DNA from 4 places in the Kocuria sp. KRD140 genome. Region 1 is predicted to be linked to each of the others. Evidence: riboswitches for the same ligand, from Rfam matches in the RefSeq annotation. Region 1 holds a riboswitch; each other region holds the start of a gene.
What was found. A riboswitch is a leader RNA that binds a small molecule or an ion and turns the genes downstream of it on or off. The one in region 1 is predicted to bind thiamine pyrophosphate.
Positions count from the first base shown of each region.

Region 1 (7,515 bases):
CCGAAGCACCCGGGATCAACCCCGGCACGTCCGCCACGGTGAAGCGGGTGTCACCCGCCTGGACCACACCCAGGTTGGGCACCAGGGTGGTGAACGGGTAGTCCGCGATCTTGGGGCGCGCGGCACTCATGGCCGCGATCAGGCTCGACTTGCCCGCGGAGGGGAAGCCCACCAGGGCGATGTCCGCGATGGACTTCAGTTCGAGCTCGACCTGGTGTTCCTCACCGGGCACACCGAGCAGAGCGAAGCCCGGGGCCTTGCGCTTAGGCGAGGACAGTGCGGCATTGCCCAGTCCGCCCTGGCCGCCACCGGCCAGCACGAACTCACTGCCCTCACCGAGCAGGTCCGCGAGCACGTTGCCCTGCCGGTCCTTGACCACGGTGCCGTCCGGGACGGACAGCACGAGGTCCTGGCCCTTGAAACCGTGGCGCATGTCCCCCTTGCCGGGCTCACCGTTGGGGGCCTTCTGGTGGGGTGCGTGGTGGAAACCCAACAGCGTGGTGGACCGACCGTCCACACGCAGGATCACCGAACCGCCGTCGCCGCCGTTGCCGCCGTCCGGGCCGCCCAGGGGCTTGAACTTCTCGCGCTTGACGGACACGCAGCCGTGGCCGCCGTTACCGCCCGTGGCGTGCACGATCACTCGATCTACAAAACTGGCCACGCGGCTCCTCGGTGGTAGGGGTCACCTGCTGCGAGCGGGTCGACCGGGGTCTTCTGAAAAGACTAGAGGGTGAGCGCGTGAAGCGCCCACCCTCTAGTGGTCGCCGCCACGGGGTCGTGGCGGCGGGTGGACCCAGGGGTCCGAATGAGAATTACTCGGCGGTCTGAATGTTGACCACGCGGCGACCGCGGCGGGTGCCGAATTCGACGGCGCCAGCGGCCAGGGCGAACAAGGTGTCGTCCTTGCCGCGGCCCACGTTCACGCCCGGGTGGAAGTGCGTGCCGCGCTGGCGGACGATGATCTCGCCGGCGTTAACGGACTGGCCGCCGAAGCGCTTCACACCCAAGTACTGGGCGTTGGAGTCACGGCCGTTGCGAGTGGAGCTCGCACCCTTCTTGTGTGCCATGGTGTGTGCCTACCTTCGTTGGAAACGTATGTGGGGAGCCGGATGCTCAGGCGTCGATGCCGGTGACCTTGACGGTGGTCAGTTCGGCGCGGAAGCCCTGACGCTTCTTGTAACCGGTCTTGTTCTTGTACTTCATGATCGAGATCTTGGGACCGCGCAGGTCCTCGACGATCTCGGCGGTGACCTTGACGTTCGCCAGGGTCTTGGAGTCGGAGGTGACCTTGTCCCCATCGACCAGCAGCAGCGCAGGAAGCTCTACGGTGCTGCCTGCCTCGCCGGCGACGCGGTCAAGGGTCACGAGGTCTCCGATGGAAACCTTCTCCTGGCGGCCGCCTGCGCGGACAATCGCGTACACCACTTGGGAACTCACTTCTCTCGACATCTATGGACTACGTGTGTGGGTCGGGCGTACTCCTGGAGGACTGCGAATGTCGAGACATCACGCCGCGGTGATCCATGACCGACCGCATTCTCCGCGTGGCTATCGCATCGATTCAGGATGTTCGCCCGAGTGTGCCGCAACCTGGTGCGTGAACTGGATATGACACACACCGGCGCTCGGCACCGACACCCCAGCCTACCCGATCACCCGAAGTCATGCCAGTTGCGCCGCGGCGCGCCGCTCGCCCTCCGGCGACGTCGCCGGGGTCGTCTGCGCGAAGAAGGCCAGCTCGAGCGCGCACGCCCGGTGGAACGCGCGGCGCATGTGCTCCCGGGTGGCCGGGTCCGCGTGGGCGGCCTCCCGGTCCACGATCTCGCGCACCGACTCGGTCGCGGTCTGGAAGTCCGGATCGTCGTACGTGCTGAGCCAGTCGGCGAACGGGTGCTGCGGTCCCGCGACGCGGGCACGACGGGTGAGCTCCGCACCCACGTGGGCGTAGAGCCAGTAGCACGGCAGGATCGCGGCGGAGCCCACCGCGAAGCCGTCCTGACCCGTGCGCGCCAGCAGGAAGTCCGCGTAACTGCTCGTGACGTCACTCGGCGGCATGGGCTCCCGGTCCCCGAGCCGGGCTCGATGCAGCGCGGACTCGACCGAGACCACGGAGGCCGACGCCGCGGCGAAGTGTTCGCGCGAACGCTCGTCCGGGGCGGAGGCCGCGAGCAGGGCCAGCGCCCGGGAGTAGTACTGCAGATATTGCATGTCCTGGTCCAGGTACAGCTCGAACTCGCCCGGGTCCAGGGTGCCGTCCCCGAGGCCCCGGATGAACGCCAGGGCGGCAATGCGTTCACGCACCGGGGCGCTCTCCTCCCACAGTTCATCGGTGAACCGGGGGCCCTCGGATTCCGCGGCGGCCGTCATCACGAACGCCGGATCCGTGACGAGGTGCTGGACGTGGTGCATGTGGTGCACGGGACCGTTGCCGTGACCCACGTGCAACTCGTCCGCGCCGCGCAGTGCACCGCGCAACCATGTGCGGGCCGTGCGGATCGCCTCGGGCCAGTCCCCGGTCCGCGCCACGACCGTGGCCACCGCGGAGGACAGCGAGCACCCGGTGCCGTGGGTGTTACGCGTGTGCACCCTGCGACCCTCGAACAACGCGGCGGGTTCGTCCTGACCGGGGAGCAACAGGGCGTCCGGGGTCGTGTCCCCGGCCAAGTGGCCACCCTTCACGAGGACCCGGGTATGGAACGCCGCCGCGACCGCGCGTCCCTGCTCGAGCGCCTCGTCCCAGGTCGCGGCCACGGGGCGCTCGGCCAGCACCGCGAGTTCCGGGAGGTTGGGGGTGATCAGATTCGCGTGGGGCAGCAGCTCCCGTAGGGCCCGTTCGGCGTCCGGACGCAGCAATCGCCCACCGGCCGTGGCGACCATGACGGGGTCGATCACGACCACGGGTGCGCGCCCCACCATGAGCCAGTCCCGGACCGTGTCGATGACCTCCACGGAGCCGAGCATCCCCACCTTGATCGCGTCCAGGGTGACGTCCCCGGCGACCGCGTCCAGCTGGTCCCGCAGGACCTGGACGGGTGGGGTGTGCACGCTCACGACGCCCCGGGTGTTCTGGGCGACCACTGCGGTGATCACACTCAGCCCGTACCCGCCCAGTGCGGCGATGGATTTCAGGTCCGCGGCGTGACCCGCCCCGCCCGTGGGATCGGTTCCGGCAATAGAGAGGACGCGGGGTATGGCGGTAGAAGGCGTGGTGTCCACGACAATCCCTTCGCTAGTACGAGCTAGATCAGGTTCGACGGGTGTGTTCTCAGCCGCAGTGCGCAGCACCCCGTGTGTGTGTCCCCGATCATGCCACAGGGGCACCCGGAATCCCGGGTGCCCCTGCGGTGCTCGCATGGCGACGGATCCAGCCGCCGGTCACTCAGTCCTGCTTGCCGGTCATCGTGATGTCCTGAGCCTTGATGCCCACACCCACGATGGTGGGCTGGTCACCGGACGCCGCGGGGGTCGCGGCCCCGGCCTCCGCGGTGAAACGGCTGACCTGCCGTTCCTGCGTGTACTCGTGGGTCTCCACCCTCGCGGTTCCGGGCGCGGCCGCCGGCGCCACGGCACGCCGCGACCCACGACGCCGTCGGGCCGGAGCCGCCGGCGCCTCCGCCGGCCGGTTCCCGCCGGCGGACGACGCCGCCCCGGAACTCTGCTGCTGCGCGGCACTCGTCTGCCCTGCACTGGATTGCGCAGTCCCGGAGTTCGACGGCGCGTGTCCGGCGGCCGACCGCTTCGACACGGCCTCTCGCGGCTGGGGCGCGGCGTCCGCATCCTGAACGGCACCCTCGGTCGAGGTTTCGTCCTCGCCCGCATCCGTGAACGCGGCGCTCAGCGAATCCAGGGACAGGGCCTCCTGGGTGCCCTCGCTCCCCCGCTGCTCAGACTGCCCGTGGGGCAGTTCGATGACCTCGCCGTGGATCGTGAGGCTCGCGGACGAGTCCCCACCGGAACGGTCCTCGGACCGGGAATCCCCGCGCGAGTCGTTCCCGGAACCGTCCCGGCCGGAACCGTCGTTCTGCACGGCGTTGTCCTCGCCCTGCTGACCGCGACCGCGGCTGCGCTTGCCGCGGCGCTTGCGGCGACGGCGCCCGCCCTCGGACTCCCCGTGGGAGTTCTCGGACGCGTGCTCCCCGCCCTGCTGACCGCGGGAGGTCTGCTGCTCCTGGGAACCGGTGTCCTCGGCCTGCCCGCCCCCGGACTGCGGTGCGGTGCCCTGGGAAGCATTCCGTGCGGCGTCGCCGGACTCGTCGTGGGAGGAGGCCGCGGCGATGTTCGCGAACGCCGTGCGGGTGGCCTCCACGCGCGCCTGGTCCGGCTCGTCCGAACCGTGGTGCTGGTTGCCGTTCCTGGGCTTGTCCTGCGCACCGTTGTGCTGCTTGTTGCGCGAACGCTTACGCTCGTGTCGAGTGCCGCGCTGGTCGGAGGGAGCCGCGCCGGAGCGGCCCTTCAAGGGGTGGTCGTGGACCACGACGCCGCGGCCCGCGCATTCCTCGCACGGCTCGGAGAAGACCTCGAGCAACCCCGTACCCATGCGCTTGCGCGTCATCTGCACGAGACCCAGGGAGGTCACCTCGGCCACCTGGTGCTTCGTGCGGTCCCGGCCCAGGCACTCCACGAGCCGGCGCAGTACGAGATCGCGGTTGGACTCCAGAACCATGTCGATGAAGTCCACCACGATGATCCCGCCGATATCCCGCAACCGCAGTTGCCGCACGATCTCCTCGGCGGCCTCGAGGTTGTTCTTGGTCACGGTCTCCTCGAGGTTGCCCCCGGAGCCGGTGAACTTGCCGGTGTTGACGTCCACCACGGTCATGGCCTCGGTGCGGTCGATCACGAGCGATCCGCCGGAGGGCAGAAAGACCTTGCGCTCGAGGGCCTTCTGGATCTGCTCCTCCACGCGCATGTGCTCGAAGAGGTCGTCATCGCCGGTCCAGCGCTCGAGGCGGTCCAGCAGGTCGGGCGCCACGTAGGTCACGTAAGCCTCGATGTTGTCCCACGCCTGCTCGCCCTGGACCACCATGGCGGTGAAATCCTCGTTGAAGACGTCCCGCACGGTCTTGATGGTCAGGTCCGGTTCCGCGTACAGCATCTCCGGGGCCAGCGTCTTGGTGGACTTGGCCTTGTCCTGGATCTGCTCCCACTGCGAGCGCAGCCGATTGATGTCGTTGGTCAGCTCGGTCTCGGAGGCACCCTCCGCCGCAGTGCGCACGATCACGCCCGCACCCTCCGGCAACCGGTCCTTGAGGATCTTCTTCAACCGCTGGCGCTCCACGTCCGGGAGCTTGCGGGAGATCCCCGTCATGGAACCGCCCGGGACGTAGACGAGGTAGCGACCGGGCAGGGACACCTGGCTCGTGAGCCGAGCACCTTTGTGCCCCACGGGGTCCTTGGTGACCTGCACGAGCACGGTGTCCCCGGACTTCAGGGCGTTCTCGATCTTGCGGGGCTTGCTGCCCAGCTCGGCGGCGTCCCAGTCCACCTCACCGGCGTAGAGCACGGCGTTGCGGCCGCGGCCGATGTCCACGAAGGCGGCCTCCATGGACGGCAGCACGTTCTGCACCTTGCCCACGTACACGTTGCCGATCAGCGAGTCCTGCTGGGTGTGCGAGACGAAGTGCTCGGCAAGGATCCCGTCCTCGAGCACACCGATCTGGATCCGGTCGTCCTTCTGCCGCACGAGCATCTTGCGCTCCACGGATTCGCGCCGGGCCAGGAACTCGGCCTCGGTGATCACGTGGCGGCGGCGGCCGAACTGCCGGGACTCACGACGACGCTGACGCTTGGCCTCGAGCCGCGTGGAGCCCTTGACCCCGGTCACCTCGTCGCTGCCCGTGCCCTCACCGGCACCGCGCGGGGCGCGGACCCGGGTCACCGAGCCGTCGGACTCGTCCACGAGTTCCATGTCCTCGTCACCGCGACGTCGCCGGCGACGCCGTTTGCTCGTGACCTCGCCGGACTTGTCGTCCTCGCTGTCCACGTCCTTGCGCGCGGCCCGCTCGGCCTCGCGCTGGGCGTCGCGTTCCTTGGCGGCCTCGCGCAGTCGGGCAGCCTGCTCCTCGGCGGCACGGCGGATCTCGTCCGGGTCCGGGGCATGAAACATGAGGGAGGCGCCGGGACCGAAGGCCCCGAAGTTCTCCTGGGTGCTGGGCTGGTCGTTCGCGGACTCCTCGGCCTGTACAGGCTGCGCGTCCGTCTGTTCCGAAGTGTCGGTCTGCTCGTCGCTCGCCTCGGCCGAGCCGGTTCCTTCGCCGGCCTGCGTCGTCTGCTCGAGCCCGTCGGTGCGCTGAGCGGCCTGCTCATCCGTCTCGCGGGCGCGCTCAGCGGCGTCACCGGCTGCGTCCTCGACATCGAGCGCGATCTCGTCCTCGCTACTCTCCGCGGGCTGCTCGGCCTCGGGGATCTCGGCCACTGGGATCTCGCGCGCGGGCGTGTGCGCAACGCCAGCATCGTCGGAAGCGGTGGCCGCGGAATCGGACGTCCCCGGATCCTCGGCGGGAGCGTCGGTCGTCGCGGGTTGCCCGGTAGCGGTGTCGGCGGGCACGGCGGCGTCGGGCTCGGAATGGGGAACGGCGGCGTCGTCGGCCGGTGCATCAGGCGTGACGGCGGGGTCGGTGGTGGTGCTGTCCTCGACGGGGGTGGTGGCGGCAGTCTCGAGGGGTGACTGTTCCGCGTTGTCCTTCTCAGGTTCCATGTGAAGTTGTGCTCCTGCTCGGGACACCGCCCGCACCCGGGCCCGAGGTGTGCTCGGTCGGTCGAGCCGGTGTTTGCCACGCGGCCGCCGGAAGTCAAAGTCGTACTCGCGGGCGCGGCGTATGTCACGCGCACTGTCCGCGAGCCGGCGGATGCCCGAGTCGCTGGGTCCGTGGGGACCGCGAACTTGCCCCGCTCCGGACGCGCTCGATCCTGTGAGAGCGCGGGTCCGTACCGAGGGAGATCGGTGTTCCTGCCGGGCCGGTTCCTCACGTGCGGCTGAGGCCCGACCATTGGCAGTATCTCACAGTCACCCCGGGCCGGGGCGCATTCCGGGTGGTCCGTACCACATTCCACCGGCCGGACCACAGCGCGTGTACGGGGTGTGTGCCGGCGTCACCCGCCGCCACGGGCGGCCCGCGCCCGGCGGGTCGTCATGCGCGTGGTCTACGATCGAGCGCGTGAGCCCAACTTCCGCGACCACTCCCCTGACCGACCGGGCACGCGAGACGACTCCGGCCCCCGCCACCCGTTCGGACCGCTCGTGGGCCGTGCTCGCGGTGATCTTCTCGATCGTGGGTTTCGCCGCATCGGCCGTGCTCGTGGCGGAACGGCTCGCGATCTACAAGGACGCGGGACACCGCACGAGCTGCGACATCAACGCGTGGCTCTCGTGCGGCACGGTCATGCGCACCCCGCAGGCGGAGCTCTTCGGCTTCCCCAACCCGTTCATCGGGATCGTGGCGTACGCCGTGGTGATCGCCGTGGCCGTGGGCGTGCTCGCCGGCGCACGCTACGCCAGCTGGTTCTGGTGGT
Region 1 is NZ_JABFAW010000002.1:1,669-9,183, forward strand. It holds gene obgE (GTPase ObgE) at 1-664, opposite strand, end outside; gene rpmA (50S ribosomal protein L27) at 816-1,070, opposite strand; gene rplU (50S ribosomal protein L21) at 1,117-1,428, opposite strand; gene J1M36_RS02245 (bifunctional hydroxymethylpyrimidine kinase/phosphomethylpyrimidine kinase) at 1,666-3,219, opposite strand; TPP riboswitch at 3,207-3,302, opposite strand; gene J1M36_RS02250 (Rne/Rng family ribonuclease) at 3,383-6,700, opposite strand; gene J1M36_RS02255 (vitamin K epoxide reductase family protein) at 7,161-7,515, shown strand, end outside.

Region 2 (7,515 bases), on a different contig from region 1:
CTGGCGCCGAGGACGTCCTGGCGATCGAGCCCGACCTTCCCGCTCTCCACGGCGCCAAGATCGGCGTGGTGGGTCCCCACCCGCAGAGCAGCCCGCACCAGTTCGAGGTCCGCGCCTTCGTGGGTGGCACCGGCGGGTACGAGGACCCCGTCACGGGAAGCCTCAACGCGAGCCTGGCCCAGTGGCTCATCCGTACGGACCGGGCGCCCGCGAACTACATCGCCCGACAGGGCACCCTCATGGGACGCAGCGGCCTCGTGACCGTGACGTCGGACGGGGACCACGTGTTCGTGGGCGGACACTGCACCGCGTGCATCGACGGGACGGTGCTGCTGTGAACCCCCGGGGCACCGAGCAGGGCGCGTCCCTGCACCTGGTCTTCGACGGCAACTGCGGGTTCTGCACGCGCTGCGTGGGATGGGCCCGGACACTGGACCGCCATGACCGGATCGCCCTGCACGCCTACCAGGTCCCCGGCGTACTGGAGCGGTTCGGACTGACGAATGCGGAGGGCAACGCGTCGGTGTGGGCCGTCCTATCCCGTTCCGGTGAGCGATCCTCGGGGGCGCACGCGGTGGCCGTGACCCTGGACACCGCCCTGGGCATCCGGGTGTTCGAGCCGTTCTACCGATTACCGCCCGTGCGGTGGGTCCAGGACCGCGTGTACCGGTGGGTGGCCGATCACCGGGGGAAGTTCCCCGGTGTCACCCCGTGGTGCCAGCAGCACCCCGGGCGGTGCGGGACCCCGTAACGGTTCCGCTCCGCGTACCGAGCGAGCCGTGCCACCCGCGCGACGGCAAGACACTGCGGCGCCATGACTCCGCCCCGACGCGCACCACCCCACCGAACACGTCGCCACCCGAGCGGTGCCATCCCACCGCGGCGCCGCCGCTCCACCGCGTTCAAAGATCGGGGCTCACCCGGGCAGCGTGTCCCGCAGCGCCCGCGCCGCCGCGGTGACGTCCTCCGCATCGGTCACGGCCCGCACGACCACGATGCGCGAGGCACCCGTGTCGAGCACGGACGGCAACCGCGCGGTGTCGACCCCACCGATCGCGAAGAAGGGCTTGTCCCCCGCCTGCTGAGCGGCGTAGCGCGGCAGCTCGAGCCCCACGGCCGCGCGACCCGGCTTGGTGGGGGTCTCCCACACGGGCCCTGTGCAGAAGTAGTCGAGCCCGGCGTCGGCCACGGCGGCGTCCACCTGGGCCGGGGAGTGACAGGACCGCCCGATCACCACGTCGTCCCCCAGGACCCGCCGAGCCTGCGCGGTGGTGAGATCGCCCTGGCCCACGTGGAACACGTCCGCGCCGGTGAGCAGCGCGACGTCCGCACGATCGTTGACGGCGAAGAGTGCGCCGTGCTCACGGGCGACGTCGGCAAGTACCTCGATGGCCTCGATCTCCGCGGCGGCCTCGAGGGATTTGTCCCGCAACTGGATGATGTCCACCCCGCCCTCGTACGCGGCGTGCAGAAATTCGCGCAGGTCACCGCGCTCGTGGCGCGCCGTGACGCACACGTACAGTCGCGCGTTCTCGAGGGCGGCGCGGCGCCCGGTACCCGTCTGGCTCGTGTGTCCCATGCGGCCATCGTGGCACGAACCGCGCGCCCGCGGACACCTCGCCCGATCAGCCCGCCGCGAAGTCCCCCTGCGTTCCACAGCTAGGGGTGATTAGACTGGCAGGGCCGTTCGTCGCCGTTCGACGAACTCCACGGGAGTCCGCACACGTTGGCAACAACCACCGCAGCGGGCTGAGAGGGCGTGAGCCGCCGACCGGATCACCTGATGCGGATCATGCCGCCGGAGGGAGGAACAATGCCCGAGCACCTCGGTGACCACGTGGTCGTGGCCGGAGCTGGTCTCGTGGGCCTGGCCACGGCCTTCGAACTACGACGCCGCGGGGCCGCCGTGACCGTCGTCGATCCCCGCCCGGCGTGGGGCGCCACCCGCGCGGCCGCGGGCATGCTCGCACCGATCGCCGAGACCCAATACGGCCAGGAACGCCTCTACCCCCTCATGCGGGCCTCCGCCGCGGAGTACCCGGACTTCGTGGAGCGCGTCACCGCGGCCACGGGCCTGCCCACGGGCTACCGCACCGAGGAGACGCTCGTGGTGGCCGCCGATGCCGCGGACGCCCAATCCCTCTCCGACCTCGCCTCACACCAGATCGCCTCCGGGATGGACGTGCAGGAGATCTCCACGCGGGAGGCCCGGCACCTGGAACCGGCTCTTGCGCCGCGGTTGAGCGGTGCGGTACGGATCGTCTCCGACCGCCAGGTGGACCCCCGGATGCTCGCGGCCGCCCTGGTGGAGACCCTGAACTGCCCGCAGCTGACCACCATCGGGGATGTCCCCGACGCCGGACCGGCGCAGTGGCTGACCTCCCGCGTGGACACCGTGCTGACCTCCCGCAGGGAACCCCGGCAGGCCACGGGCGTGCAGGTGGACTCCGGTGAGATGATCCCCGCGGACGCCGTGGTCGTGGCCACCGGGCTGACCGCCAACACCATGGGCGGGCTGCCCGAGGGACTCGACCTCAGATTGCGCCCGGTGTTCGGGGACATCCTGCGGTTGCGGGTTCCCGAGACCGCCCTGGCCCCCGGGGAATCGCATTTGCTCACGCGCACGGTGCGCGCCCAGGTCCTGGGTCGACCCGTGTACATGGTCCCCCGCGAGGACCGCACCCTGGTGCTGGGCGCCACGAGCCGCGAGGACGGGCGCGAATCCGTGCTCGCCGGTGGCGTGCACCAACTGCTGCGGGACGCGCGCACCGTGGTCCCCGCGATCGACGACTGCGACGTCCTGGAGATGATGGCCCGCGCCCGCCCGGGAACCTCCGACGACCTGCCGTACGTGGGGAAGACCTCGGTGGCCGGGCTCGTGATCAGCACGGGTCACTTCCGTCACGGCATCCTGCTGACCCCCGTGGCGTCCCGGCTCGCGGCGGAGCTCGTGACCGGCGTCCTGGACCCGCTCGCGGACCACGGGTCCGACGCCGCGTTCCTCGCCGACACCGACCCGGCCCGGCACTCGAACCCCGCCCCCGAGGCCCCGTTCACCACACCCGAGAGCTATCCCCAGATGCATGGAGGACTCGAATGATCGCGCCCGAGACCACAGACAATTCCTCCACGGCCATCGTGAACGGCTCCCCCGTGGCGGTGACCCCGGGGTTGACGGTCGCGAGCGCCGTCGTCGACCTCACGGGCCGCGAGATCACACCCGAGGGCACCGCCGCGGACGGCCATCCCCTGGGGATTGCCGTGGCGGTGGACGACGCCGTGATCCCCCGCTCCCTGTGGGCCACGACCCCCGTGGAAGCGGGTCAATCCGTGGAGATCGTCACCGCGGTGCAGGGAGGCTGAACATGACCACGCACGGAACCCCCCTGACCGTGGCTGGGGTGGAGCTCTCGTCCCGGCTGATCATGGGCACCGGGGGCCTCACCGATTTCGCAATGCTCGAACGGGCCCTGCTGGCCTCCGGGACGGAACTGACCACGGTGGCCCTGCGCCGCTTCGCGCCCGGCCCCGCCTCGTCAGCGGGTGCGCAAGCATCCGGCACGGCGAACCGGGCGAGCGGTCGCGCGGGAGGTGGCGCAGCGGCGTCGTCGACCGGGACACCGCAGGACAGCCTGTACGGGCTGCTGCGCCGCAACGACATCCGGGTGCTGCCCAACACCGCGGGGTGCTACACCGCGCGGGACGCCCTGCTGACCGCTGAACTGGGGCGCGAGGCGCTGGAGACGGACTGGGTCAAGCTCGAAATCATCGCGGACGAGGACACCCTGCTCCCGGACGGTGTGGAGCTGCTGGACGCGACCGAGAAACTCGCTCGGCGCGGTTTCAAGGTCTTCGCGTACACGTCCGACGACCCCGTGCTCGCGCTGCGGCTCGAGGACGCCGGGGCCGTGGCCGTGATGCCCCTCGGTGCTCCCATCGGCACGGGTCTGGGGATCCTCAACCCGCACAACATCGAACTCATCGCGTCCCGCGCGTCCGTGCCCGTGGTGCTGGATGCCGGGATCGGCACGGCGTCCGAGGCGGCCCTGGCCATGGAACTCGGGTGCGACGCCGTCCTGCTCGCGTCCGCCGTGACCCGCGCGCAGGATCCCGTGGCCATGGCGAGTGCCATGAAGCACGCCGTGCTCGCGGGGCACCTGGCCCGCGGCGCGGGGCGGATCGCGCGGCGCACGCACGCCGTGGCGTCCTCGCCCATGGCCGGGCGCATCGACACCGCCGACGCGCCCCGCGGGGACTGGCCCGCGCCTTCATCCACCACCCCACAGCTGGAATCGCAGGTTTCATGAGCACCCCGCTACCACCCCTCGTGGCCCCCGCCTCCGATCTGAGTCGCGAGGAACTCGAACGCTATTCACGCCACCTCACGTTGCCGCAACTGGGCGAGACGGGGCAGCGTCGGCTCAAGAACGCACGCGTCCTGGTGATCGGCGCGGGCGGGCTCGGCGCTCCCGCGCTGCAGTACCTCGCGGCCGCCGGGGTGGGGACCATCGGCGTGGTCGACGACGACGTCGTATCCGTGTCCAACCTGCAACGCCAGGTGGTCCATGGGATGGCCGACATCGGCCGGCCCAAAGTCGATTCCGCCGCGGATGCCGTGGCCCGGCTCAACCCCCTGGTCACCGTGCACCGCCATCCCGAGCGGCTGAGCACCGACAACGCCCTGGAGATCTTCTCCGGCTACGACCTGATCATGGACGGCGCGGACAACTTCGGCACACGCTTCCTGGTCTCGGACGCCGCCGAACTCACCGGCATCCCCGTGGTGTGGGGCTCCATCCTGCGTTTCGACGGCCAGGTCTCCGTGTTCTGGTCCGGTCACGGCCCCGTGTACCGCGACCTGTTCCCGGAAGCGCCCGCGCCGGGCCAGGTCCCCTCGTGCGCCGAGGGCGGTGTGCTGGGCATGCTCCCGGCCACGATCGGCTCGGTCATGGTCACCGAGGCGCTCAAACTCATCACGGGCATTGGCCGTCCCCTGCTCGGCAGGGTCCTCATCCACGACGCCCTGGCCCAGACGTGGCGCGAGCTCACGGTCCTGCCGGACCCGCACCGCCCACCCGTCACGGATCTCTCGCGGGTGGCGCTCGCGTGCGGTCTGCCCTCCGACGACGACGCCGCTCCCGCCCCCCACGAGACCGTCACCGCCCCGGAGCTGGCCGAGCTACTGACCGCCCGGTCCCTCGGGGAGACGTCCTTCACGCTCGTGGACGTGCGCGAGGACTGGGAGCGCAATCTCGTGGCCATCCCCGGATCCGTGCACGTGCCGCTGCAGGACGTCCTGGACCGGGGTGTCACGGCTCTTCCGGATGAGGCGGAGGGCACCGTGATCCTGCACTGCAAGGCCGGTGCCCGTTCCGCCCAGGCCCTCGCGGCACTGCGCAGGGACTACGCCCTGCGGGAGGACACCGTGAAGCACCTGGACGGCGGGGTGCTCGCGTGGATCGACCGGGTGGACCCGGCGCTGCCGCGCTACTGACCCGTTCGATCACAGCTCCTCCTCAAGGAGCGGTTTCCGCGCGTGTGTCACCATGAGGTCCAGCGGTTCGTGGTGGATAGCCGTTGGACTGACTGATCGCTTGTAGCGCGCGGCAGCTCCTCGTGAGCGATCGCTGCTGGTGAGCAACGTGTGAACGCGAAGGTCCCCGTCACCGCGGTAACGCGGGCGACGGGGACCTTTCTCGAAGTATGCGGGACAGGACCGCGCGGCCTCAACCCAGCAGGATCACGTCCAGCGTGCGCGGACCGTGGACACCCTCCACGCGTTCGAGCTCGATGTCCGAGGTGGCCGAGGGCCCCGAGATCATGGTGGTGGGCGCAGTGGGCTCCACGCGGGCCATGGCCTCCGGGATGAGCTCCACCACGGAGTCCAGCGGCACGATGCAGATGTGGTGGTCCGGCACCAGGGTGATGGCGCGCCGACCCTCGTCCGGGCGCCCGGACAGGAAGATGGTGCCCGTCTGCGCGCACGAGACCGTGGAGGAGGTCACCACGGCGTCCACCTGGTTGAGGTCCCGCACGGTCAGCGCGGAGGCCTTGCGACCGTCATTGGGGTCCACGATGGCCCGGCGCGCGGCGGTCTCCTCAGGCAACCACGCGGTGTCGAGGCCCTCGGGGATCACGTAGCGCGCGGAGGTCCCAAGCTGGGTGGCGACGCGCTGCGCCACGGTCTGCGCGGTCTCCCTGTAGACGTTGGCCTTGTAATCCAGCAACCGGTCCTCGAGCATGTCGATGATCTCGTCCCGCCCGAGGTCCGAGGTGTGCCGGTAGTCGTGGGGCACGCGGGGTGCCCGCGGGTGGTCCGCGAGCGCACCGTTGAGCCGCTCGAGGATTTCGGTCTTGGCGTCGGCGCTCATGCCGGCTCTCCGTCCTGGTTCCCGCGGCCTGCGTGGCCGTTGCGGGGTGCGATGTTGTCCTCGTGGGGGTCGCCCGTGGCAGCACTGTACGCCCCGGCCACGGCATCCGCGCCGGCACCCGGGGTGGCGGCGTCCTGGCCGGTGCCGGCCGCGGTCTCCTCGGTCCGGGCTGCCTTGGACTCGCCGTGCGAGCCCTGGGGGGTTGCCACCTCGACGGACGACGCCGGGTGGTCCTCCGCAAGCCCCGCACCGGTGCGCTCGGTTCCCGGCGCTGCAGTGACGCCGTCGCGCTCGAGTCGTTCCCCGGTCTCCCCCTCGTGCTTCTTCCACCAGTTGCGGAAGGACTCCTTGGGGGGCTCGGGGATGTCGCGCTCGGCGGTCCAGCCGCCCACCATGCCGGGCAGCCAACCGATGGCGCGGTCGCGGCCGGCGATGACACGGCCCATGGGTAGCCCGCGCTCCGCCAAGGACATCCGCTGACCAGAGGACATCACGAAGGAAGCGCCCTTCATCATGGCGTCCATCTGCGTGGGCACACCGCGGGAAGGCACGGCTCCTCGGATGCGGCGTCCTGCGCGACGCGCCCGAGAACCGAGCTCCTGGAGGGTGCCCTTCTGGGGGGCAGTGTCCTGCCCACCCCGGCCCTCGTCCGCGGTCAGGGACTTCTCCTCGCGCCAGTTGTCGTCCCCGCCCACCGCGGGGTCCTTGGAGACCGGTGCAGGGTGGGCGTGGTCCGGGCGTTTCCCGTGCTGGGCGCGGATGTCCTCGTCCCGCAGATGCACGAGGATCTCGGGGATGTTGATCTTCACGGGACACACCTGGTAGCACGCCCCGCACAGGGAGGACGCGTACGGCAGGGAGGCATTCTTCTCGGACGTGATGCCCGTGAGCTGCGGCGAGAGGATCGCCCCGATGGGACCGGGGTAGGTGGAGCCGTAGGAGTGCCCGCCCGCGTGCTCGTACACGGGGCACACGTTCAGGCACGCGGAACACCGGATGCAGTGCAGTGCGGAGCGACCCTGCGGGTCCGCGAGCACCGCGGAGCGCCCGTTGTCCAGGAGCACCACGTGGAAGTTCTTGGGGCCGTCCCCGGGCGTCACGCCGGTCCACAGGGAGGTGTACGGGTTCATGCGTTCGCCAGTGG
Region 2 is NZ_JABFAW010000007.1:333,977-341,491, forward strand. It holds gene J1M36_RS07895 (PhzF family phenazine biosynthesis protein) at 1-338, shown strand, start outside; gene J1M36_RS07900 (thiol-disulfide oxidoreductase DCC family protein) at 311-751, shown strand; gene thiE (thiamine phosphate synthase) at 917-1,579, opposite strand; TPP riboswitch at 1,700-1,824, shown strand; gene thiO (glycine oxidase ThiO) at 1,814-3,100, shown strand; gene thiS (sulfur carrier protein ThiS) at 3,097-3,363, shown strand; gene J1M36_RS07920 (thiazole synthase) at 3,366-4,307, shown strand; gene moeB (molybdopterin-synthase adenylyltransferase MoeB) at 4,304-5,494, shown strand; gene J1M36_RS07930 (LUD domain-containing protein) at 5,727-6,371, opposite strand; gene J1M36_RS07935 (LutB/LldF family L-lactate oxidation iron-sulfur protein) at 6,368-7,515, opposite strand, start outside.
Region 2: another riboswitch for thiamine pyrophosphate. It lies ahead of thiO (glycine oxidase ThiO); the one in region 1 lies ahead of J1M36_RS02245 (bifunctional hydroxymethylpyrimidine kinase/phosphomethylpyrimidine kinase).

Region 3 (7,515 bases), on a different contig from region 1:
GAGCAAGCCAGGGCGCGCATGCGTGTCGCCGCGCGCCCCATCACTTGCGCCCCTCGGTCTCGACGATGACCGCGGTGGACTTCACCACGGCCGTGGCCACGGACCCCGGTTCCAGCCCCAGGTCACGCACCGCTTCCGAGCTCATGAGCGAGACGATCCGGTGCGGGCCGCACTGCAGCTCCACCTGGGACATCACGGGATCGGAGGTCACGGCGGTCACGAGTCCCACGAGGCGGTTGCGCGCCGAACTGTTCACCCCGGCGGGATCCTGAGGGCTCACGGCGTTGTCGCGCGCGTATGCCGCGAGTTCGGCGCCGTCCACCACGGCGTACCCCGCGGAATCCTTGTGCCCGGTGAGCGTGCCCTGCTCGATCCACCGCCGGACGGTGTCGTCGCTGACGCCCACGAAGGTCGCGGCCTGGGAGATACGGAGGTGGGTCATGGGAGCAGTTTATCCGCATCTGCGGAACCACGGCCCTGTTTGAACCGCACTTGCGTGGTGTTGACCTGACACGCGACGACGCCGCGCGGACCGGGCCGCGCGGCGTCGTCGTCCCCTACAGGGCTCATTCGTGGGAGAACCGCGCCTTACGCTTCTCCGCGAACGCGGACATGCCCTCTTTCTGGTCCGCGGTGGAGAACAGCCCGTGGAAGACCCGCCGCTCGTGCTGGACGCCGGCCCACAACCCGGACTCGTACGCGGCATTGACGGTCTCGACCGCGTGCTGGGCCGCGGGCTTGGACATCTCCGCGATCTTTCCGGCGACCTCCAGGGCGGTGTCCATGAGCTCGTCCGCTGCGACCACGCGGGAGACCAAACCGGAACGCTCGGCTTCCTCGGCGCGCATCTGCCGTCCGGTGAGGATCATGTCCATGGCCTTGGCCTTGCCCACGGCGCGGGTGAGGCGCTGGGTGCCGCCCATCCCGGGGATCACACCCAGGGCGATCTCGGGCTGACCGAACACTGCAGTGTCCGCGGCGAGGATCAGATCGCACATCATCGCGAGCTCGCACCCACCGCCGAGCGCGTAACCGGCCACCGCGGCGATCTTGGGGGTGCGCAGCCGGGCGAAAGCGTCCCACCCCGCGAAGAAGTCCTCGTGGTACATATCGGACGCGGACTTGCCGGACATCTCCTTGATGTCAGCACCGGCCGCGAAGGCCTTCTCCGAACCTGCGAGGATCAGCGCGCCGATCCCCGAGTCACGGTCCAGCTCGGTCGCGGCGGCCACCACGTCCCGCATGGTCTGTTCGTTCAGCGCGTTCAGTGCCTTGGGACGGTTCAGGGTGATGACACCCACGCGTCCCTCGCGGCGGACTTCAATGGTCTCGTAGGAGTTCTCGTTCATGTGATCAGCATCTCATAGGTCCCTCGGGGGCGTGTCCGAGCGTGGGGGTCCAGCACCGGGGCCCAGCGCCGGCCTCCGTCCTCCGGGCCACGGGACGGGCTGGCGGTAGGCCCCTGTCCCCGCGGGAACCGGCCACTAGCATGGACGCATGCGTGAATTGCAAGCACAGATCGTTGCCGAGCTCGGCGTCTCTCCGCAGATCGATCCGGAGCGGGAGGCCCAACGCCGCGTCGACTTCCTGAGCGACTACCTCAAGGCCACGCACACCGCGGGATTCGTCCTGGGGATCAGCGGCGGCTTGGACTCCACCTTGGCCGGGCGCCTGGCTCAGCTCGCGGTCGAGAAACTGCGCGAGGACGAGATCGAGGCGGAGTTCGTGGCCATGCGGCTGCCTCACGGGATCCAGCACGACGAGGCCGACGCCCAGGCGGCGCTCGAATTCATTCAGCCGGACCGGGTCATCACGTACGACGTCGCGCCGGCCGTCCGCGGTTTCGAGTCCGCCTACGGTGCCGCGACCGGTGAGCAGCTCACCGATTTCACCCGCGGTAACACCAAGGCCCGCGTGCGTATGACGGCGCAGTACGCGGTGGGCGGGGACCACAACCTGCTGGTGATCGGCACGGATCACGCGGCGGAATCGGTCACCGGGTTCTTCACCAAGTTCGGCGACGGCGGCGCGGACGTCCTGCCCCTGGGCGGGCTGAACAAACGGCAGAACCGCCAGGTGCTCGCGTACCTGGGGGCCTCCGAGCAACTCGTGGGCAAGGTCCCCACCGCGGACCTCCTGGACGAGAACCCCGGGCGCACGGACGAGGACGAGCTGGGCCTGCGCTACGACGACATCGACGACTTCCTCGAGGGCAAGGACGTCCCCGAGGAGGTGGCCCGCAAGATCGAAAGCACGTTCCTGCGCACCCGCCACAAGCGCACGGTCCCGGTGACCCCGGCGGACGAGTGGTGGCGGGAGGGCTGATCCTCCCCGTCCGCGCGATGTCCAAGGGGACGACCCTGGCCTGACTGCGCTGGACAACCGCATTGGCCATGCCCTCCGACGGCCTGCGCCGTGCGCGACCCCGGTCCGGCCCCCCTGTGCTTAGACTGGGCCCAGTGACACGGGGTGCCGCTGCACGTTCCCACGACCCACCGGGCCGGGGAGCCCTGGATGCAATGGCTGAGATGACACCCGTCGAACCTGTCCAGTTAGTACTGGCGAAGGGATGTCACGGTGGCACCGCACGGGTGGCGCACCGCGTTCTTCGCCGTGAGCCACAGGAGTGAGCATGCGGATCGACACCACCATCGTCCTGATCACCGGGGGAGCCCGGGGTCTGGGTGAACACCTCAGCCGAGCCTTCGCCCGCGAAGGCGCCCGGGTGGTCGTGAACTACCACACGAGCGAGGACCGCGCCCGCTCACTGGTGCGCGAACTCGGTGAGGACAAGGTCATTGCCGTTCGGGCGGACGTGACCGATGCCGGGCAGGTGCAGCAGATGGTGGCACTCGCCCAGGACCATTTCGGTGCGCCCATCACGGTGGCCGTGAACAACGCGCTGGTGGACTTCAGCTTCAACGGGGACGCCCGCCCCTCGCTCGAAAACCTCGCCGCCGAGGATCTTTCCCAGCAGTTCACCGGCGCGGTCGTGGGCGGACTCAACGTGATCCAGGCGGTCGTCCCGGGGATGCGCCGGTCCGGACACGGGCGCATCATCAACATCGGCACCAATCTCTTCCAGAACCCCGTGGTCCCCTACCACGACTACACCGCAGCCAAGGCCGCCCTTCTCTCCCTCACCCGCACGGCGGCCAAGGACCTGGGGGCCCTGGGCATCACCGTGAACATGATCTCCGGTGGCCTGCTACGCACCACGGACGCGAGTGCCGCTACCCCGGCCGAAGTCTTCGACGCCATTGCCGCCGGTACGCCCTTGGGTCGGGTCACCAGCCCGGAGGAGTTCGCGGACACCGCCCTCTTCTTCGCCTCCGACTGGTCCCGCGGCGTCACCGGGCAGAACCTCGTGGTCGACGGTGGACTGGTGATGGACTGACATGGCCGCCCCGCACGACACCGCGCGGACCCCGTCCGCCGCCCCTGCGGCGTCCACCCGTCCCACCCAGGTGAACCAGCCGCCCGGGACACCCGCCCGGACGCTGCACCTCAACGCCTTCCTCTACGGGGCCGGCCACCACCAGGCCGCGTGGCGCGCGCCGGGCTCCCCGGTGCACCGCCTCACGGACATCGCCTACTACGAGGAGCTCGCGCGGACTGCCGAACGCGGTCTGTTCGACGCGGTGTTCTTCGCGGACGGGCACAGCGTGGGTGACGTCTCCGGCGGACCCCGCTGGAGCCTGGAACCCCTGACAGCGCTGTCCGCGATGGCGCGGGCCACCGAGCGCGTCGGCCTGGTGTGCACGGTGTCCACCACGTTCTTCACCCCGTTCCACGCGGCCAGGATGCTCGCGTCCTTGGACCACATCTCGGGCGGGCGAGCGGGGTGGAACGTGGTGACCTCCATGTGGGACTCCGAGGCCCGCAACCACGGCTACCGGGCCATGCCGACCAAGGATGAGCGCTACGAGCGCGCCCGCGAGTTCGTGGAGGTGGCCCGCGCCCTGTGGGCCAGCTGGGACGAGGACGCCGTCACCGCAGACCCGGAGGGCCGGTGGGCTGAGCCCTCCAAGCTGCACCGTCTGCACCACGAGGGCCGCCACTTCCTGGTGGATGGACCCCTCACGGTTCCGCCCTCCCCCCAGGGGGAACCGGTCCTCTTCCAAGCGGGTGCCTCCGGGCCCGGCAAGGCACTCGCGGCCGACTTTGCAGAGGGGATCTACGCCGTGGCCTACGACCTGCCCGCCGCGCAGGAGTACTACGCGGCGGTGAAGGCCGAAGTGGCCCGCGCCGGGCGTGATCCCGGTTCCGTGATCGTGATGCCCGGTCTGGTCACGTACGTGGGCCGCACGCACGAAGAGGCCCTCGAGAAGCAGGCCAGCGTGGACCGTTTACTCCCTGTGGAGCAGTCGCTCGCACAGCTCTCCACGTTCGTGGAGCAGGACTGCGCGCAGTGGGACCTAGATGCGCCCGTGCCCACGCTGCCGCCCCTGGAGGAGTTCACCGGTCCGCAGGGCCGCTACGGCACCATCCTGCGGATCATCGAGGCCGAGCGCCCCACGGTCCGCCAGTTGCTCGGCCGCCTCGCCGCCGGCGGGGGTCACTGCACGATGGTGGGCACCCCGGAGTCCATCGCGGATCGAATGCAGGAATGGTTCGACAACGCCGGCGCGGACGGCTTCAACCTCATGCCGCCCGTCCAGCCGGACTCCCTGGACGACTTCGTGGACCTCGTGGTCCCCGAACTCCAGCGCCGCGGCCTGTTCCGCACCGCGTACACCGCCACCACGCTGAGGGGTCACCTCACGCGGGGTTGAGGCCCCGCTGCGCAACCCCGCCACAGGACGACGACGCCGCCCCGCACGGTGGGCGGGGCGGCATCGTCGGTGGCGTCAGCGGCGTCGTCGCCGATCGGGAGGGTCCGGTCAGAGGAACGGGCGCAGCGGTACCAGGATCGTCTCGGCGACCCGGGCCATGGGGTGGCGATCGCGCCATTGGGGCGAGGACAGCTCCTCACAGTGCTCGTAGTCGGCGAGGAAGACCTTCTCCATCTCGGCCGCGAAATCCGGGTCCACGATCTCCACGTTGGTCTCGTAGTTGAACGAGAGGGAGAGCCGGTCGATGTTGGCGGTGCCCACGGTGGACCACTCGCCGTCGACCGTGGCGGTCTTGGCGTGGATCATGCAGGCGGCGTACAGCAAGATGGTGACCCCACCCTCCAACAACTGGCCGTAGAACCCGCGGGACACCCAGTCCGCCAGGATGTGGTTGGAGTCCTTGGGGACCATGATCCGCACATCCACCCCGCGAGCTGCCGCGTCCAGGAGGCAGTCCAGGATCTGCTGGTCGGGGATGAAGTAGGGCGTGTTCACCCAGATGTGGTGCTGCGCCCTGTTGATCGCGTTCATGTACATCTCGCGGATGGGGTACACGAGCTGGATGGGCAGGTTCGCGGAGACCCGCACCTCCGGGTCCCAATTCTTGGGCGCCACCCAGTCGATGGCGTGTTCCGGGTCCCGGTCCTCGTTCCACACGCTCGCGATGGAGCTGCGTAACCCCCATACCGCAGGCCCGATCTCCCGGATATGCGTGTCCCGCCATTGCCGGGAATAGAGAGAACCGAAGTTGTAGCCCCCCACGAAACCGATGTTGTCGTCCACCACCAGGATCTTGGAATGGTTGAAGCCCGAGAACCGCAGGGGCCCTTTCCAGAACGGGCGGCGCACCACCGGCATCCGGTACACGTGGACCCGGTCCGAGAAGTCGTAGAAGGAGGACGGGATCACGAGGTTCGCGAACCCGTCGTAGATGATGAACACCTCCACGCCCCGATCCGCGGCCCGGTTGAACGCGTCCAGGAAGCGCTGACCCGTCTCGTCGTTCTTCCAGATGAACGTCTCCATGTGGATGGAGTGCTGGGCGTTGTCGATGGCATCGAGCATGTCCTGGTACACCGCCTCACCCGACGTGTAGATGGTGATGTCCGAGTCCTGCACGTGCGCGTTGAACGTCCCGGGGTGCGGGGCGTCACGCTGCTGACGCCCGTGATGCTTCCACCAGTCGAGCCCGGCGAGCGAGGCGATCACCACGGCCTGCGCCCCCAGCAGGGCACCAGCACCCGCACCGGCCGCTTTCAGGAGGATACGGCGTTCTCTGATCTCGGCTAGCGCCCGCCTTGCGTCCATGACTTCACACTACTGCGGCGTCACATGGCGCGTCCCGGATCATGACCGGACCGGCCCTGGGAATTCACACCGCCCGTCCCGCGACCAGGGGCACTGAGGTGTTACGCGGCGGGAATCCGCCGAATGGTAATCCACCCCGTCCCATAAGCCCTCGTGGAAGGACGACCTCGTGGGCGACGCCGCCACACAGAACCCGGGCGCCGCCGCATCCGTGGCCCCGGACGTCACCGCGAGCGAGGCCAGCCAGGACGCGAACGAGGCGCAGGACCAGGCCGGCGAAGCCGTGGAGTCCGCTGCCCCGCAGGCCTGCGACAACACCGTCGGAACCGATCCGCTCGGTCCCTCGTACGAGAACCCGGTCCGTCGTCCGCCCGCGGTTTCCCAGCGTGGGCCGCGGCTCGCTACGGTGGACCCCATGAGAATCGCCACGTGGAACGTGAACTCCATCCGCGCCCGCGCCGACCGCATCGAGGCGTGGCTCGACCGCTCGGACGTGGATGTCCTGGCCATCCAGGAGACCAAGGCCAAGGACGAGAACTTCCCATGGGAGCTGTTCGAGTTCGCGGGCTACGAAGTGGCGCATTTCGGCGTGAATCAGTGGAACGGCGTCGCCATCGCGTCCCGCGTGGGGCTCAAGGACGTGGAGCGCACGTTCCCCGGTCAGCCCACGTTCGGCAAACCCGGCCAGGAACCCGCCCAGGAGGCGCGCGCGATCGCCGCCACGTGCGACGGCGTGCGGATCTGGTCCCTCTACGTGCCCAACGGTCGCGGCCTGGAGGACCCCCACATGCCGTACAAGCTCGAGTGGCTGCGCGTCCTGGAGGGCCACGCCGAACAGTGGCTGCAGGAGGACCCGCAGGCCCAGATCGCACTTGTGGGTGACTGGAACGTGGCCCCGCGTGACGAGGACGTGTGGGACATCCAGCTCTTCCGCGATGGCGGGTACACCCATGTGAGCGAACCCGAGCGCGCGGCCTTCAACGCGTTCATCGAGGACGCCGGGTTTCAGGACGTGGTCCGCGAGCGCCACCCCGGGCCGGGCGTGTACACGTACTGGGACTACACGCAGCTGCGCTTCCCCAAGAAGGAAGGCATGCGCATCGACTTCCAGCTGTGCTCCCCCGCGCTCGCGGCCCGTGTGCAGGACGCGTGGATCGATCGCGAGGAGCGCAAGGGCAAGGGCGCGTCCGACCACGCCCCGGTCGTCATCGAGATCGACTGAGCCATGCCTCTGATCAACGTGGGCAGCGCCTACCGCAGCATCACGGGCCCGCCCATGCGCTTCGCGCTGCGGATCTACGTGCCCCAGCAGGATCTCGACGCCGCCTACGCACCCGGCATCCCCCGCGCCCTGGACCCCTTTACCGCGGGC
Region 3 is NZ_JABFAW010000004.1:120,034-127,548, forward strand. It holds gene modA (molybdate ABC transporter substrate-binding protein) at 1-20, opposite strand, end outside; gene J1M36_RS04745 (molybdopterin-binding protein) at 41-442, opposite strand; gene J1M36_RS04750 (enoyl-CoA hydratase) at 567-1,349, opposite strand; gene nadE (ammonia-dependent NAD(+) synthetase) at 1,498-2,325, shown strand; TPP riboswitch at 2,456-2,587, shown strand; gene J1M36_RS04760 (3-oxoacyl-ACP reductase) at 2,633-3,397, shown strand; gene J1M36_RS04765 (LLM class flavin-dependent oxidoreductase) at 3,399-4,775, shown strand; gene J1M36_RS04770 (phospholipase D-like domain-containing protein) at 4,884-6,143, opposite strand; gene J1M36_RS04775 (exodeoxyribonuclease III) at 6,559-7,365, shown strand; gene J1M36_RS04780 (hypothetical protein) at 7,369-7,515, shown strand, end outside.
Region 3: another riboswitch for thiamine pyrophosphate. It lies ahead of J1M36_RS04760 (3-oxoacyl-ACP reductase); the one in region 1 lies ahead of J1M36_RS02245 (bifunctional hydroxymethylpyrimidine kinase/phosphomethylpyrimidine kinase).

Region 4 (7,515 bases), on a different contig from region 1:
CGGTGAGCGCCCGACGACGCCGCCGCGCGAGCGCTCGCCGGCCCGGTTGGCTCCGGGACACGGCGAGGTCGCGCGCGCTCAACAAGGTGGTGCCCCGTGCGATGGCGACGGACACGGTGGGGGAACCACCCGTATCCTGCGCAGACTCCGCGACATCCGGAGCTCTCATGGACGACGCGGCCCGCGCATTCTCCGAACACGCCGCGAGTGGCGTGTTGCCGTGTGGCTCCGTGGAGGAGGTTGTCCGCCGTGCCGCGGGATCCATGCCCTTCAAGGCATGCACAGGAGTGCGAGTGCGCGGTACCCAGCCGGGGACCCACGTCCCCTGGTGCTGCAACAGCTCCCGGGCGTCCTGCAGGGTCTGCTGCGCGGGGCCGTCGAAGGCCACCCGACCGTCGTCGCCCAGCACGATCACGCGGTCCACGACCGGTTCCCACAGGGCCACCCTGTGCTCCACGACCACGAGGGTCGTCCCGTCCTCACGCACCGCATCGGCCACGGCGCGGCACAACTGCTGCGCCCCCTCGTGGTCCACGCTCGCCGTGGGTTCGTCCAGCAACAGCAACCGCGGGCGCATGGCCAGGGTCCCGGCGAGCGCGAGACGTTGTTTCTGGCCCCCGGACAGCGCCGTGGTGGGGTGATCGAGAGGAAGCTCCAGGCCCACGCGCGCGAGCGATTCCCGCACGCGAGGCCAGATCCGTTCGCGGGGGACGGCGAGGTTCTCGAGGCCGAACGCGACGTCGTCCCCCACGCGCGAGAGGACCACCTGCGTCTCGGGGTCCTGGTGCATGAAGCCCACCGTGCCGCGGGCGTCGCGCGGGTCGACACCCGCGACGCTCAACCCGCCCGATGCGGAACGGCCGTCAGGGTCCTGGTCCACACCGGCCAGTGCCTGCAGGAGCGTGGACTTGCCGGCCCCGGACGGGCCCAGAAGCAGGACGCGTTCGCCGGGCTCGATGATCAGGTCCAGGTCCACCAGACTGGGCGTCTCGCGGCCGGGGTGATGCCATCCGAACCCCTCCAGGACCACCCGCGCGCCCGTGAGCTGCACGGTCGGTTCCGCGGTCATCGGCGCACGGCGCCGGAGGCCAGTGCTCCGAGGACACCCGTGGCCTGCAGGGCCTTCATCACGGCCCACATGAGCAGCCCGGCGATCACGGCCCCGGAGAGCGTGGTCAGCGCCGCGTAGACGACCTGCTGGTCCAGGGCCCACTCGAAGTTGTACATGATGTTCTCGCTCACGCCCAGGAACAGCCCGGACACCGCCCCGCCGATCGCCGCGGTCACGGGACCGAACCGGCGGTAGCGGGTCAGGAGGAACACGACCTCCACGCCGAGGCCCTGCACCAGACCGGAGAGCACCACGAGCCACCCGAAATGCGTACCCAGGAAGCCCTCGATCACGGCCGCGAGCAACTCGCAGAACAGGGCCGCGCCCGGTTTGCGGATGATCAGGGCGCCCAGAGTACCCGCCACGAGCCAGCCCCCCGCGATGAGGCCCGCGGACGGCGGGTAGGCCACCGTGCCCGCCGAGACCGCCGGGTACAGGAGGTTGGACCACATCCAGAAGATCACGGCGCACACCGCGGCCAACACGGCGGTGACCACGATGTCCACGACCCGCCACGACGAGCTGCGGTTGCCGCCTGCGCGCGGTGTACGGGTGGGGGTGTTACCGACCTGCGTCATGCTGAATCCTCCTGAAGATCCCAGGAGGGGAAGAACACCACCCGCCGTTGCGAGCGGGTCCTTGAGATACTCGACTCCCTAGCGCCGGTACGAGCCGGATCAGGTTCGAGGGTCTGCGCTCACGCGCACTCTCAGCGCCGCGGTGGCGCTCCCCTGTCGTTGAGACGCCAGTCTAGACCACGACGGCGGGTGGCCGGGCATCTCGCGTGCCCGGCCACCCGCCGTCGTACGTGCGTCCTACGCGGCCCCGGCCCACCCGTACGGGTGGCGCGGGACCCGCGGCTCAGATCTCGCTCTGGGAGCTGCGGGAGGGATCGGAGTCCTTGGACTCGAACTTGGCCACCTGGCGGGAGATCCCCACCTTGATGACGGTGCCCACGACACCGGTGATCACGGCCCAGATGATGATGTCGGTCCAGGCCTCGTCCGGGTCCGGGTTCTTGGCGGGGGGCTCGTTGCCCGTGACCTGCTTCCACACCGCGGACAGACCCTTGTTGGCCAGGGCCACACCACCCAGGGACGCCACCGTGCCGAAAATGTCCATTGCCTTGTTCATGAGGTTCTCCTTGTCCTGTGGGTGTCGGCGGCACCGGGCGGCCGACGACGTCGTGCTCGTTGCCCAGCATACGAAGCGCCGGGCGCGACGGGGCGGAAGGAACCCGGCCCCACCGAGAATTACGTCCTCAGCGAGATTCTTCCTCGCCGGCGCGCGCGACGACCTCGCGCAGCTCGTCCTCCACGAGGTTCTTCTCGTTCAGGTGCTTGGAGCGGTAGGCGGCGCGGCCCACCATGTGCGCGGACACGGGCACCGTGAGCAGCTGGAACAGCCACGCGAGGATCATCAGCGGGATCATGCCGGGATTGCCGCTCTCGATCGCCACGGCCGTGAGCAGCAGGAGCAACCCCAGGACCTGGGGCTTGGTCCCGGCGTGCATGCGCGAGAGCAGATCGGGGAAGCGCACCAGACCCACCGCCGCGGCCAGGGACATGAGGGAGCCCCCCACGAGGCACAGCAGCGCGATGACGTCCAGGACGGTGTGCCAGTTCATGATCGCTCCAACCCCACGTTGCGCGCGACCGTCACGGAGCCCAGGAAGCCCACCAGGGAGATGATCACGAGCAGGATGATGTTGCTGGAGTGGTGGTTGTACACCATCTCGATGGCGAGACCCGCACCCACGATCGCGAGCAGCACGTCCGTGGCGATCACCCGGTCCAACAGAGACGGGCCCTTGGCCAGCCGGTAGATCGTGCCCGCGGCCGCCACGGTGAGAATCGCACCGCACACCCACACGGCGACGTCGAACATGGTCATGGCCGCTCCTCCCTGAGGCCGTCCAGGGCCTTGTTCATCTTGGTGGTCGGCGACGCGACGGCGCCGGAGGCGTCCGCGCCACCCGCGTCACCCGAGGCCTCCAGTTTCGCGAGGTCCTCCTTGGAGCCCATGATCTTGATCCACGCCGCCTCGATGTTCAGCGCGGACTCCCGGAACGACTCCGCCTCCTCCGGCGTGGAGACGTCCAGCACGTGGAAGTACAGGATCCCGTTGCCGCGATCCACCTCCACCACGAGCGAGCCCGGGATCAGCGCCATGGTGTGACCCACGGCCGTCATGAGCAGGTCGTTGTTCTGCCGCAGCTTCACCCGCAGCACCGCGTTGTGCACCTTGGGGCCCTGCATGAGCGCCACACCGAACACGTGGACGCTGGCCCGGGCCACCTGCCAGATGAACGTGATCACGAACAGCGCGAAATGCAGGACGTTGAACCGCCCGGACAACCGCACCGGGGGCAGCGTGAGCGTGCGGGTCACGAACACCGCGAGGATCAGCCCGAAGACCAGGTTGCCCACGCTCCAGTCACCCCACAGGGCACCCCACACGACCACGAGCCACAGGATCAGGGGCAGCTCGGCCCGCAGGGAGTTCCGGGAGCGGCGCTGCATCGGGGACGTACTCATCGGCCCTCCTCGCTCACACCGCCGGGACCCACGGGGGCCAGCACGGCATTGACGTATCGATCCGGATTGATCAGGTTCTCGGACGCGTTGTCCGCGAGATCGAACAGCGGCCCGGCGAAGACCGTGAGCGCCACACCCACCGCCACGAGCGCGGTGGTCGCGCCCACCATGGTCCCGGGCAGCAGTACCACCGGGGACCGGCCGGAGAAGCGGCTACCGGACTCGCCCGCGACCGCGCGGGACGTGCGGGGACGGCGGCCCTCCGCGGTGGTGGCGCGCAGCACGGGGTCCGGGTACTCGGCGTCGTCCACGTTGCGCAGGAACACACGGTTCCACACGCGGATCAGGGCCATGAGCGTGAGCAGCGAGACGAACACGGACACGCCCACGAGCAGGTAGCTCAGCCACGTCCCGGCCTCGACACCGGCCTCCAGCAGGCCCACCTTGCCCAGGAAGCCCGAGAACGGCGGGATGCCGCCCAGGTTCAGGGCCGGGATCATGTACAGCACACCCAGCAGCGGGGAGATCTTGAGCATCCCGGCGAGACGGTCCACGTTGGTGGAGCCACCGCGGCGCTCGATCAGCCCGGCGATCAGGAACAGGCTGGTCTGGATCACGATGTGGTGCGCGATGTAGTAGACCACCGCGGCCAGCGCGGCCTGCGTGCCCAGTGCGATGCCGAAGATCATGTAGCCGATGTGACTGATCAGCGTGAACGAGAGCATACGTTTGATGTCGATCTGGGCGAGCGCGCCCAGGATGCCCACGACCATGGTCAACAACGCGACCCACATCAACAGGTCGTTGATCTGCGTCCCGGGGAACAACAAGGTCTCGGTGCGGATGATCGAGTAGACGCCCACCTTGGTCAACAGACCGGCGAACACCGCGGTCACCGGTGCGGACGCGGTCGGGTAGGAGTCGGGCAGCCAGAAGGACAGCGGGAAGATCGCGGCCTTCACCCCGAACGCGATCAGCAGCATCAGGTGCAACTGCATCTGGGTGCCCTGCGGCAGGTCCGCGAGCTTCACGGACAGGTCCGCCATGTTCACGGTGCCCGTGGCGCCGTAGATCATCCCCAGGGAGATCAGGAACAGGATGGAGGAGATCACCGAGACGACCACGTAGGTCACGCCCGCGCGGATCCGCTGCGCCGTACCACCCATGGTGAGCAAGACGTAGGAGGCGGTCAACAGGATCTCGAAGCCCACGTAGAGGTTGAAGAGGTCACCCGCGAGGAACGCGTGGGACACACCCGCGACCAGCAGCAGGAACGTGGGGTAGAAGATGGAGATGGGGCCCTCGTCGTCCCCGCTGGCCACACCCTCACTGACCGCGTAGATCAACACCGCGAGGGACACCACCACGGAGACCACGAGCATGAGCGCGGACAACTGGTCCACGACCATCACGATGCCGTACGGGGCGGCCCAGTCCCCCAGGTGCACGACCTGTGGGCCCTGGTTCCATACGTTCGCGAGCATGAACGCGTTCAGGATCAGCGTGAGCACCATGGCGCCCACGGTCACCCCGCGCTGCAGCCGGTTGCGGTGGACGATGATGAAGTTCAGGGCGGCGCCGAGGAACGGGATCAGGACCGCGAGCGGCGCGAACTGTGCCGGATCAGTGGTCATGCGGGCTCCTCCCTCGCGCCTCGGAGAACTTCTCGGCCCTGTAGTGACCAGGCGATTCGGCGGCCTCTTCCTCATTGTGACGCGACGGCGCGAACCGGGCGTCCGCGTGGTTGAACTCGGAGGTGTCCTGCGGCAGGGCGTCGTCGTCCTCGGCGTCGTACGAGGACTGCTGCGCCACGCGACGGTCCTCGAGGTCGTCCTGGATCTCGTCCCGGCGGGCCAGGATCCACGAACGCCAGATCATGCTGAGGATGAAGGCGGTCGTTGCGAGCGAGATCACGATCGAGGTGAGCACGAGCGCCTGTGGCAGCGGGTCCGAGTACTCCGAGGGGTCGCGGGCGGCGTCGTACAACGGCGCGATGCCGGGCGTGCCGCTCGTGTGCAGGATCAGCAGGTTGGCCCCGTTGGTGAGCAGCATGATGCCCAGCAGTACGCGGGTGAGCGAGCGTTCCAGCAGGAGGTAGACCCCCACGGAGAACAACACACCCATGATCACCAGGAGTGTGAGATTCACGGTCATCGCTGTGCCTCCTGGGGCTCGTCCCCGGAGACCAAGGAGCCCTCGGGAGCATCGGGGTCGTCCACCCGGTGCGCGGTGACCCCGGGGCCGTTACGGGTCAGGCGGATCCGGGCGCCGCGGCCCGCGCGCTTCTTCCGGGACTCCACGGCGGAACGCTCGATGTGTTCGTCGATCCGCCCGCCCAGGGAGCGCAGGATGTCCAGCACCAGGCCCACCACGATCAGGTAGACACCGATGTCGAAGATCACCGCGGTGACGAACTTGACGTGACCGAAGACGAGCATGTCCCACTCGAACGTGTCGCTCTCCATCACGGCCCCGCCGAAGAACACGGGGACGATCGCGTACAGGGAAGCGATCGCCAGGCCCGCGCCGAGCATCCAGCCCGCATTGACCGGGGTCGCGCGTTCGAGTTCGTAGCGTCCGCCCGCGAGGTAGCGCATGGTCAGGGCGAGGGAGGCCATCAGGCCGCCGGCGAAACCACCACCGGGGATGTTGTGCCCCGCGATGAGCAGGTAGAAGGACACGAGCATGAAGGTGTGGAACAGCAGTCGGGCCACGACCTCGAAGATGATCGAGCGCCGCTCCGGGGCCAGCGTTCGACCCGCGAGCAGGAACGGGTCCGCGTCCGGGCGGGAGGTGAACCGGCGGGCGACCTCGAGCTGGCGGGTGTTCGCGTGCGGGGAGTGCGCCGCGGAGTCCGCGCCACGCACGACCTTCAGCTGCTGGGTGTCCAGCTCGTGGCGCTCACTGCGCAAGCGGTCCCCGCGTCCCTTGACGAAGATCAAGGACGCGATGCCCGTGGCGGCCACCGTGAGCACGGTGATCTCACCCATGGTGTCCCACGCGCGGATGTCCACGAGCAGGACGTTGACCACGTTGGCGCCGTCGCCCATCTCGTAGGCCATCCGCGGCAGTTCCAGGGAGATCCGTTCCGTCGACCGCGAGGAGATGGAGAACACCGCGAGCGCCATCATGAACAGTCCGAACACCACGGCGAAGACCGCGCGGAACACCCGGTGCCCGGCGGGCCGGCGGTTCCACAGCGGGCCCGGCAGGGAGCGCAGCGCCAGGACGAACGCCACGAGGGAGATCGTCTCCACGAGCGTCTGGGTCAGGGCGAGGTCCGGCGCGCCGTGGAGCGCGAACGTCAGGGCCAAGCCGTAACCCGTGACCGAGACCAGCAGGACGGCCAGGAACCGCTTGCCCGCGGTGAGCACGAGCAGGGCCGCCACGATCATGGCGATCCCGGTGACCAGCTGAGCCGGGGAATCCGCGTAGCGGAACCCGGCGAGCGGCGGGGTCTCGTACCAGAACAGGGCCACGAGCGGCACCACGATCGCGGTCACGAGGATCACGGACAGGTAGAACATCAGCGAACCACGCTGGGTCCGGCCGGTGAGCCACACCGCGACCATGTCCAGCACGTTGATGATCTTGCGGTAGACGAAGTCACCGGTGGGCAGTTTCGGCAACCGGTCCTGCAACGAGCCCACGGGCCGGCGCGCGACGTACAACAGCGCGCCCACGCCGATGATCAGCGCGGAGAGCCCCAGCGCCGGGGTCAGCCCGTGCCACAGCACCAGGTGCACGTGGGATTCGGCGACGTCCGGGAACTGTTCCTGGTAGCGCACGATCCCTGCCTCCACGGGTGCGGGCCACAGGCCGAACACCACCGTGAGCAGGGCCAGCACCGCGGGCGCCACGAGGAAG
Region 4 is NZ_JABFAW010000007.1:393,506-401,020, forward strand. It holds gene J1M36_RS08180 (ABC transporter ATP-binding protein) at 1-1,069, opposite strand, end outside; gene J1M36_RS08185 (ECF transporter S component) at 1,066-1,689, opposite strand; TPP riboswitch at 1,748-1,854, opposite strand; gene J1M36_RS08190 (DUF4235 domain-containing protein) at 1,973-2,245, opposite strand; gene mnhG (monovalent cation/H(+) antiporter subunit G) at 2,373-2,738, opposite strand; gene J1M36_RS08200 (monovalent cation/H+ antiporter complex subunit F) at 2,735-3,004, opposite strand; gene J1M36_RS08205 (Na+/H+ antiporter subunit E) at 3,001-3,648, opposite strand; gene J1M36_RS08210 (Na+/H+ antiporter subunit D) at 3,645-5,282, opposite strand; gene J1M36_RS08215 (Na(+)/H(+) antiporter subunit C) at 5,272-5,802, opposite strand; gene J1M36_RS08220 (Na+/H+ antiporter subunit A) at 5,799-7,515, opposite strand, start outside.
Region 4: another riboswitch for thiamine pyrophosphate. It lies ahead of J1M36_RS08185 (ECF transporter S component); the one in region 1 lies ahead of J1M36_RS02245 (bifunctional hydroxymethylpyrimidine kinase/phosphomethylpyrimidine kinase).